3 regions of the Variovorax sp. BGA-UO-ETr-C22 genome follow, and region 1 is predicted to be linked to each of the others. Evidence: predicted binding sites of a transcription regulator. Region 1 holds the regulator's gene; each other region holds the start of a gene.
The links. The regulator sigma-54, encoded in region 1, starts transcription at its own class of promoters, with help from an activator protein. The targets are predictions, from matches to a motif close to TGGCANGNAANCTGCTTT.
Positions count from the first base shown of each region.

Region 1 (3,203 bases):
CAGGCCGAGCTTGCCGGCGTCGAGGTCGTCGGCCACCGGGCTGTAGCCGAGCAGGTCGTTGGGCGCGGGCCTGGGCGGCGGCGGCGTGGTGTCGGGGCCGGTGGCGGCGTCGAAGCGGCGCTGCAGTTCCTCGCGCGGCAGGTCGGTGTGCACGACCGCGCCGATCGGGCGCACGTGCGGGCTGTTCCAGTACTGGTCGAACAGCACGCCCAGGCGCGGGATCAGCGCACCCGTGACGAAGGTGTCGAGGTCGATGAAGTTCGGGCCGGTGGTGCGGCGGAAGTACTGGTTGCCGATGTTGCGCCCGCCCGCCACGGCCATCGCGCCGTCGGCGATGAAGAGCTTGTTGTGCATGCGGCGGTTGACGCGGCTGAAGTCGAACAGCGACGCGGTGAAGCGCTTGAGCAGGCTGCCGCGCCCGGCCGGGAACGGGTTGAACAGGCGCAGCTCCACGTTCGGCGTGGCGGCCAGGCCAAGCAGCAGCTCGTCTTCGCCGGACGTGTACAGGTCGTCCATCAACAGGCGCACGCGCACGCCGCGCTGGGCCGCATCGCGCAGGGTGCGCAGCAGGTAGCGGCCGGTCTCGTCGTTCTCGATCTGGTAGTACTGCACGTCGAGCGTGCGCTGCGCGCGGCGCGCCAGCTGCAGCCGCGTGTCGAAGGCGAAATCGCCGCCGGGCATCAGGCGAAAGCCGCTGAGGTCGGGGTCGGGCTGCGAGGCCAGCGCGATCTTGCCGAGCGCGGTGTCGGCCGAGACGGCGATGGCCTTGGTGGGCGGGCGCGGTGCCTCGTCGGGCAGCGTGGCGCAGCCGGCGAACAGCAGCGCCGCAGCCACAACAAGAACCCAATGCCCCCAGCGCGACAGCAGGCGACGGGTCATCGTGGGCTTTCTACAGAGCCTTGCGCAGGTTGGCCGGTGCGATGCGCAGCGCTTCGCGGTACTTGGCGACGGTGCGGCGCGCGCACTCGATGCCCTGCTCTTTCAGCATCTCGGAGATCTGGCTGTCGGACAGCGGCTTCTTGATGCTCTCGGAACTCACGAACTGCTTGATCAGCGCGCGCACCGCGGTGCTCGACGCATTGCCACCGGTCTCGGTGCCCAGCGCCGAACCGAAGAAGTACTTCAGCTCGACCGTGCCGAAGGGCGTGGCCATGTACTTGGCGGTGGTCACGCGCGAGATGGTCGACTCGTGCAGGCCCAGCTCGTCGGCGATCTCGCGCAGCACCAGCGGGCGCATGGCCAGCTCGCCGTGCACGAAGTAGCTCTTCTGGCGCTCGACGATGGCGTTGCTCACGCGCAGGATGGTGTCGAAGCGCTGCTGGATGTTCTTGATGAACCAGCGCGCCTCCTGCAGCCGCTGCGACAGCGCCTGGCTGCCCTCGCCCTTGTGCGACTTGAGCGCACCGGCGTAGATGTCGTGCACGCGCAGGCGCGGCATGACCTCGGGGTTGAGCATGACGCGGAACTTCACGTTGGTGCCGCGCCCGGTCTTGGTGACGATCACGTCGGGAATGACGATGTTGCGTTCGACGTCGACAAAGCGGCGCCCCGGCTTGGGCTCGAGCCGCGCAATGACCTGCAGCGCCGAGCGCACCAGGTCTTCGTTGGTGCGCGTGAGCGTGGCCAGGCGCTTGAAGTCGCGCCGCGCGAGCAGCTCCATGGGCTGCTTGCAGATCGCGATGGCGGTCTTGCGGATGAGCGCTTCGGCCTCGGTCTCGTCTTCGCTGGCGAGCGCCTTCAGCTGGATGCTCAGGCATTCGCCGAGGTCGCGCGCGCCGACGCCCACCGGCTCCAGGCTCTGCAGCAGGCCCAGCGCCACCTGGAAGTGGTGCACGAGGTCGTCGAACTGGTCGTTGTCGTCGCCCGCCAGGCCCGAGGCCAATGCGGGCAGCGAGTCTTCGAGGTAGCCGTCGTCGTTGAGCGACTCGATCAGGAAGCGCAGCGCGGCGCAGTCGTTTTCGTTCAGCCGCAGGCTCAACGCCTGGCGGTGCAGGAACGACTGCAGCGACTCCTGGCTGCGCGCGAGTTCGGTGGCGTCGGCACGCTCGTCGTCGCCCAGGTTGTTCTGGCGCGCGGGCGCGTCGCTGCCCCACTCGCTGTCGTCGGGCGCCATGTCGACGGTGCCGTCGCCTTCCCAGTCGGGCTCGCGCTCGGCGATCTCGGCGGCGGGGCCGTCGGTGTCGGGGGTCGAGGTGGTGGTGTCGCTGGAGGTGGAGGACGTGCTGGCGGCGGACGGCGTGAACTCGGCCTCGCCCTCGCCCGCGTCGTCGCGCGGCACCGGCGCGTCGGCCGTGTCCAGCCCGAATTCCTCGCGCGCCGCTTCTTCCGCGGTGCGCTCGAGGAACGGGTTCTCGTCCAGCATCTGCTCCACCTCCTGGCTCAGTTCGAGCGTGGAGAGCTGCAGAAGCCGGATCGACTGCTGCAGCTGAGGCGTCAAGGCCAGATGCTGCGAGACGCGAAGGGACAGCCCTTGCTTCATAGGAACCGCCCCCGCCCTTACATGCGGAAGTGCTCGCCCAGGTACACCCTGCGTACCTCGGCGTTGTCGACGATCTCCGAGGGTGTGCCTTGTGCCAGCACGTGCCCGTCGCTGATGATGAACGCGTGATCGCAGATGCCCAGCGTCTCACGCACGTTGTGGTCGGTGATGAGCACGCCGATGCCGCGCTCTTTCAGGAAACTGATGATCCGCTGGATCTCGATCACGGCGATCGGGTCGATGCCGGCGAAGGGCTCGTCCAGCAGGATGAAGCGCGGCTGGGTGGCCAGTGCGCGCGCGATCTCGACGCGGCGGCGCTCGCCGCCCGACAGCGCGAGCGCGGGCGAATCGCGCAGGTGGTCCACGCGCAGGTCGGCCAGCAGGTCGGCCAGGCGCTCTTCGGTGTGCTGCTTGGTCAGCGGCATCATGCGGCCGTTGGCGTCGGGCTCGCGCTGCAGCTCGAGCACGGCGCGCACGTTTTCCTCGACGGTGAGCTTGCGGAAGATCGAGGCTTCCTGCGGCAGGTAGCTCAGGCCCATGCGCGCGCGGCGGTGAATGGGCATGTGGGCGATGGGCTCGCCGTCGATGGTGATCTCGCCAGCGTCGGCGCGCACCAGCCCGACGATCATGTAGAACGAGGTGGTCTTGCCCGCGCCGTTGGGGCCGAGCAGTCCGACGACCTCGCCCTTTTGCACGTCGAGCGAGACGTCTTTCACGACCGTGC
Region 1 is NZ_JCAQPA010000009.1:569,242-572,444, reverse strand. It holds gene AC57B8_RS12195 (phospholipase D family protein) at 1-879, opposite strand, end outside; gene rpoN (RNA polymerase factor sigma-54) at 890-2,479, opposite strand; gene lptB (LPS export ABC transporter ATP-binding protein) at 2,497-3,203, opposite strand, start outside.

Region 2 (3,203 bases), 210 kb from region 1:
TTCGCTTTCGGACATGGAGGGCATGGCGGGTCTCCGTCTTTGAATCAGGCTCCCAGGTGTTCTTTGTGTTGAGCAAGATCGAGGCCCACGAGTTCGCTCTCGGGGTCGACGCGCAATCCGACCAGCACATGCACGAGGAACAAGACGATGGCTGTGCCCGCCGCGCTGTAGATCGCCACACTGGCGACCGCGATCGCCTGCGTCAGCACATTGCCCGCCGCGCCCGAGATGCGCGGGTCGGCGAACACGCCCGTGAGCAGCGCGCCCACGATGCCGCCGATGCCGTGCACGCCGAACACGTCGAGCGAGTCGTCCGCACCGAGCAGGTGCTTCAGGCCCGTGGCGCCCCAGTAGCAGGCCAGCCCGGCGATGGCGCCGATGGCCAGCGCCGACAGCGGCGTGACGAAGCCGGCCGCCGGCGTGATCGCCACCAGCCCGGCCACGAGGCCGGAGCACAGGCCCAAGAGCGAGGGGCTGCGGCGCACGATCCATTCGCCGATCATCCAGCTCATGGCGCCGGCCGCCGCCGCGATGTGCGTCACCAGCATCGCCAGGCCGGCGCGCCCGTCGGCCGCCACCGCCGAGCCGGCATTGAAGCCGAACCAGCCGACCCACAGCAGGCCCGCGCCCGTCATGGTGAGCGCCAGGCTGTAGGGCTCGAAGGCCTCGCGCCCGTAGCCCCGGCGCGGCCCGAGCGCATAGGCGCACACCAGCCCCGCGATGCCCGCGTTGACGTGCACCACCGAGCCGCCCGCGAAGTCGAGCGCGCCCATCTGCGCGAGCCAGCCGCCCGGCTCCCACACCCAGTGCGCGACCGGTGCGTACACGAGCACGCTCCACAGCAGCGCGAACCACAGCAGCGCCGAGAAGCGCATGCGCTCGACAAAAGCGCCGAGCACCAGCGCGGTGGTGATGATCGCGAAGCTCAGCTGGAACATGGCGTAGACCGATTCCGGCACGTTCGGCGCCACGTGGCTCACGGCCACCTGGCCGGCCTCCTTCAGGTACTCGAAACCTGAAAAACCGATGCGCGAGAGCTTGCCCAGCCAGGGCCAGCCGGGGGTGAAGGCCAGCGAGTAGCCGAGCGCGAACCAGGTCAGCGAGACCACCGCGGCGATCGCCACCACCCCGGCCATGGTGGCCAGCACGTTCTTGCGTCGCACCATGCCGGCATAGAAGAGCGCGATGCCGGGCAGCGTCATCAGCAGCACCAGCGCGGTCGAGGTCATCATCCAGGCGGTGTCGGCCGCGTTCAGGGAGGCTTGGGGTGCCAGCAGGGCCATGACCGTTTCTTCTTGGAGTGGTGGACAAGAGGCCTGTGTGCACGAGTCATGCCATCTTGTTAACTGACTGAAACACTTTGGTTTCCCAACCGGGAGGTCGAAGTAACACGAAGCGGGTAATTCCTAATGCACCGGGCGGGTGCGCGCTTGCACAATCTGCGCACTCGCGACGGGCCCTGCTCGTACTGCCGAGGGTCCGAGGAGACAAGCTTCCGATCGATCAACAAGAACATTCTTCAAAGGCTCCGTACGAGATGCCTGTCTGATATTTGAAAAGCGCCGCTGGTCGGCGCTTTTTTTTGCCTCTTCGCAGCGCGGACGCGGGCGCTTTCCTCCAAGCCAAACAAGCCTCCTGGCCAGCCGGCACCGGCCACCACAGCTATCGTTTCGATAGCGATTCCGGTGAGACAATCGCCCGCATGGAAATGCTGGTGGTCACGGGCGCCTCACTGCTCGCGGGTTTTATCGATGCGATCGTGGGCGGCGGCGGGTTGATCCTGGTGCCGGCCCTCTTTGCGGTGTTTCCGGGCGCGCCGCCCGCCACGCTGCTGGGCACCAACAAGAGCGCGTCCATCTGGGGCACGGCGGCCTCGGCGGCCCAGTTCAGCCAGCGGGTGCAGATGCGCTGGGGCGCGATGTGGCCGGCCGCGCTGCTGGGTTTCGGCGGCTCGATGCTCGGCGCCTGGACCGTCACGGTCTTCCCGGGCGACTTCCTGCGCCGGGCGCTGCCGGTCATCCTGCTGGGCGTGCTGGTCTACACGCTGGCACGCAAGGACATGGGCCGGCTGCACGCACCGCGCTTCAGCGGCCGCGCCGAGACGCTGGCGGCCAGCACCATCGGCCTGACCATCGGCTTCTACGACGGCTTTTTCGGGCCGGGCACGGGCAGCTTCCTGGTGTTCCTGTTCGTGCGCTGGATGGGCTACGACTTCCTCAACGCCTCGGCCTCGGCCAAGGTCATCAACACGCTGACCAACGCCGCCGCGCTGATCCTGCTGGCCGCCAAGGGCCACGTCTGGTGGCACTACGGGCTGGTGATGGCGGTGGCCAACGTGGCCGGCAGCCTGGTCGGCACGCGCGTGGCGCTGAAGCACGGGGCGGGCTTCGTGCGGATCGTGTTCATCGTGGTGGTGAGTGCGCTGATCCTGAAAACCGCCTATGACGCGTTCCTGAAATAAAAAAAACCCCTGGAGCAACAGGCTCGCCCCCAGTCTTCGCGCACTTCGTGTCGCTTCGCCAACCCCCTACCGGGGGCAACACCAGCGGCCCGGCAAAGCCGGTTCCGCGGTGTTCCTGGAAGGAGCCTCCAGCTCAATCCTCAACGAAGGCTTCTTCGCGCTTCGCCTTGATTGCCGGCAGCAGCACGATGGCCAGCAGCAAGGCTGCGGCAATCAGCAGCCCTGCCGACAGCGGCCGCGTCACGAACACGCTCCACGCCCCGCGCGACAGCAGCAGCGCGCGCCGCAGGTTCTCTTCCATCATCGGCCCGAGGATGAAGCCCAGCAGCAGCGGGGCCGGCTCGGTGCGCAGCTTCAGGAACAGGTAGCCGATGAAGCCGAAGATCGCCACCATCCACACGTCGAAGGTGTTGTTGTTGGTCGAGTACACGCCGATCGCGCAGAACAGCACGATGGCGGGGAACAGGAACTTGTAGGGCACCGTCAGCAGCTTGATCCACATGCCGATGAGCGGCAGGTTCAGGATGATCAGCATCGCGTTGCCGATCCACATCGAGGCGATCAGGCCCCAGAAGAGCTCCGGGTTGCTGGTCATCACCTGCGGGCCGGGCTGGATGTTGTGGATGGTCATCGCGCCCACCATCAGCGCCATCACGGCGTTGGGCGGAATGCCCAGCGTCAAGAGCGGAATGAAGGAGGTCTGCGCGCCGGCGTTGTTGGCCGACTCGGGCGAGGCCACGCC
Region 2 is NZ_JCAQPA010000009.1:360,675-363,877, forward strand. It holds gene AC57B8_RS11275 (hypothetical protein) at 1-24, opposite strand, end outside; gene AC57B8_RS11280 (ammonium transporter) at 45-1,283, opposite strand; gene AC57B8_RS11285 (sulfite exporter TauE/SafE family protein) at 1,703-2,461, shown strand; gene AC57B8_RS11290 (tripartite tricarboxylate transporter permease) at 2,595-3,203, opposite strand, start outside.
Region 2: a site for sigma-54 is predicted at 1,320-1,337, ahead of AC57B8_RS11280 (ammonium transporter). Genes of this name have one in related genera too.

Region 3 (3,203 bases), on a different contig from region 1:
GTACATGCCCACGTGGTAGAGGATGACGAGCAGGAAGGCGAGGGCGCGCAGGGCGTCGATGTCGTGGCGGCGCTGCGGTGTGGGAACGGAATCGGAGGGCATGGCGGGCTCCTGGAACGAGGAAACGGCGGCCATCGTGGCCCCCGCGCCCGCCCCCGGGGCCCTCGCCGGGACGGATCGGCCCGGATTTGTGACGAACGGTGGCCCCCAGGGACGAAATCCGGCCCCCGGTTCGCGAGAATCCCCGCATGAGCGAGCCGCGCAAGAACCTGTACGAGCGCTACGAACCGATCCGGCGGTACGTCGAAGTCGGCTTCTGGATCGTGCTGATGACGGTGCATGCCGCGATCAGCACCGTGGTCGCGCTCATCGACGCGCGCAGCCGCGCCGTGCCGCGCGCGAACTGGGAGGTCGTCACCTGGGAGGTGTCGAGCCACATCGCGCTGCTGGCCCTGGTGCCGGTGCTGGTGGCCGTGGAGCGCCGGCTGTCGCCGCTGGCGCGCGACCACTGGGTGCGTTTTCTCGCCGGGCACCTGGTGGCCAGCGTGCTCCTGAGCCTGGCGCACGTCGCGGCGATGTTCGGGCTGCGTGCCGCGGTGTACGCGGCGGCCGGCGAGCCCTACGACTTCGGCGGCGCCATGGGGCGATGGGGCTACGAGTACCTGAAGGACGTGCGCGTCTACGCCACGATGGTCTTCGGCGTGTGGGCCTACCGGCTCTTCATGCTGCGGCTGCAGGGCGAGGCGCGCGTGCTCGATCTGCCGGAAGAGGGCGTGGCGCCGGTGCCCGAGGCTTTGGAGGAGAGGGAGGGAGTCGAGCCCTCGGTACAGGAACCGCCAACGTCGGTAGCGCCGCCGCCGGCCCGCCCCGAACGCTTCCTCGTGCGCAAGCTGCGCCGCGAATTCCTCATCGCCGCCACCGACATCGACTGGCTGCAGGCCGAGGGCAACTACGTCGGCCTGCACGTCAACGGCCACGACTACCTGCTGCGCGCCACGCTCACCGACTTCCTGACCCAGCTCGACCCCGTCACCTTCGTGCGCGTGCACCGCAGCCACGCGGTGAACCTGGGCCGCATCAAGGAGATCGAGCCGCTCGACGGTGGTGACGCCCGGCTGCACATGCACGACGGCACGAGCGTGCCCTGCAGCCGGCGCTACCGCGACGCGCTGCGCGGCGGCGCGGGCTGAGGGTTTCGGCGCGTTCCGATCCGGTGCGCGCCCTGCGAATTCGGCCCATTCCTGGGTCGTTTCGCACCATTCAAGAGCTTTCAGGCACCATTTTTGCTTTCTTGCGCCGGCGCCCCGATCCGTTCGGGTGCGACGCACCAAATCAAACCAAAAACCTGCAAGAAGCTCTCATGGACGCACTCAAACAGGGCGCTGACGCGCTGTTCATCCTTCTCGGCGCCATCATGGTCCTGGCCATGCATGCCGGCTTTGCCTTCCTGGAACTGGGCACCGTGCGCAAGAAGAACCAGGTCAATGCGCTGGTCAAGATCCTGGTCGACTTCTCGGTGTCGACCATCGTGTACTTCCTGGTGGGCTACGGTGTGGCCTACGGCACGCATTTCTTCGTCAGCGCCACCGAACTGTCGGCAAGAAGCGGCTACGAGCTGGTGAAGTTCTTCTTCCTGCTGACCTTCGCGGCGGCCATCCCGGCCATCATCTCGGGTGGCATCGCCGAGCGCGCCAAGTTCTGGCCGCAGCTGATCGCCACTGCGGTGATCGTCGGCTTCGTCTACCCGCTGTACGAGGGCATCGCCTGGAACAAGGCCTTCGGCATCCAGGGCTGGATCGCCTCGGTCACCGGCCACGAGTTCCATGACTTCGCCGGCTCGGTCGTCGTGCACGCCGTGGGCGGCTGGCTCGCGCTGCCGGCGGTGCTGTTGCTGGGCGCGCGCCGCAACCGCTACCGCGGCGACGGCTCGCTCAGCGCGCACCCGCCGTCGAACATCCCCTTCCTGGCGCTGGGCGCCTGGGTGCTGTGCGTGGGCTGGTTCGGTTTCAACGTGATGAGCGCGCAGAGCATCGACAAGATCTCGGGCCTCGTCGCCGTCAACTCGCTGATGGCCATGGTCGGTGGCACGCTGGTGGCGCTGGCCATGGGCAAGAACGACCCCGGCTTCGTCTACAACGGCCCGCTCGCCGGCCTCGTGGCCGTGTGCGCCGGCTCCGACCTCATGCACCCGCTGGGCGCGCTCGTGGCGGGCGGCGTGGCCGGCGCCATCTTCGTCTTCATGTTCACGCGCACGCAGAACAAATGGAAGATCGACGACGTGCTCGGCGTGTGGCCGCTGCACGGCCTGTGCGGCACCTGGGGCGGCATCGCGGCGGGCATCTTCGGCACGCAGGCGCTCGGCGGCATCGGCGGCGTGAACCTGTGGGCGCAGCTCATCGGCACCTTGCTTGGCGTGGTCTGGGCGCTGATCGGCGGCGCCGTGGTGTACGGCGTGCTCAAGGCGACGATGGGGCTGCGGCTGTCGCAGGAGGAGGAATACGACGGGGCGGACCTGTCGATCCACCACATTTCGGCGACGCCGGAGCGGGAAGTGAACTGGTGAGGGCGATGCGGCTCAGGACATGAGCCGCATCGGGGGATTTGCGGCGCACGGCACGAATTTGCCAGCTGTAGCAAACTTGCCGGCGGCCCCCGATCCCACCTGTTCACCACTCCCAATGACCCAATCGCCCCCCGCCCTCGAAGTCCTCCCCCGCGACCTGTCCGCCTACCGCGAGGGCAACGTCGGCATCGACTACGTGCACCGCTTCGAGTCCGGCAAGCCCGGCCCGCACGTGCTGATCAACGCGCTGACGCACGGCAACGAGATCTGCGGCGTGACCGCCGCCACGCACCTGCTCGACACTGGCGTGCGCCCGAAGATCGGCACGCTCACCGTCAGCTTTGCCAACGTGGCGGCGTACGAGTCCTTCAACGAGGCGCTGCCTTTCGACAGCCGCCAGCTGGTGCACAACCTCAACCGCGTGTGGTCGCCCGAATGGCTCGACGGCAGCGAGGACAGCCCCGAGCTGCGCCGCGCCCGCGAGTTGCGCCCGGTGGTGAGCGCGGCCGACCACATCCTCGACATCCATTCCACGAGCCAGCCTGTGATCCCGTTCTGGGTGTACCCGGCCTTCGACCGCAACGCCGAGGCCGCCATGGCCATCGGCCGTCCGTCGGTGCACCTGGTGATGCCCGACGGC
Region 3 is NZ_JCAQPA010000007.1:326,487-329,689, reverse strand. It holds gene AC57B8_RS05410 (acyltransferase family protein) at 1-102, opposite strand, end outside; gene AC57B8_RS05405 (LytTR family DNA-binding domain-containing protein) at 249-1,190, shown strand; gene AC57B8_RS05400 (ammonium transporter) at 1,361-2,563, shown strand; gene AC57B8_RS05395 (M14 family metallopeptidase) at 2,679-3,203, shown strand, end outside.
Region 3: a site for sigma-54 is predicted at 1,273-1,290, ahead of AC57B8_RS05400 (ammonium transporter). Genes of this name have one in related genera too.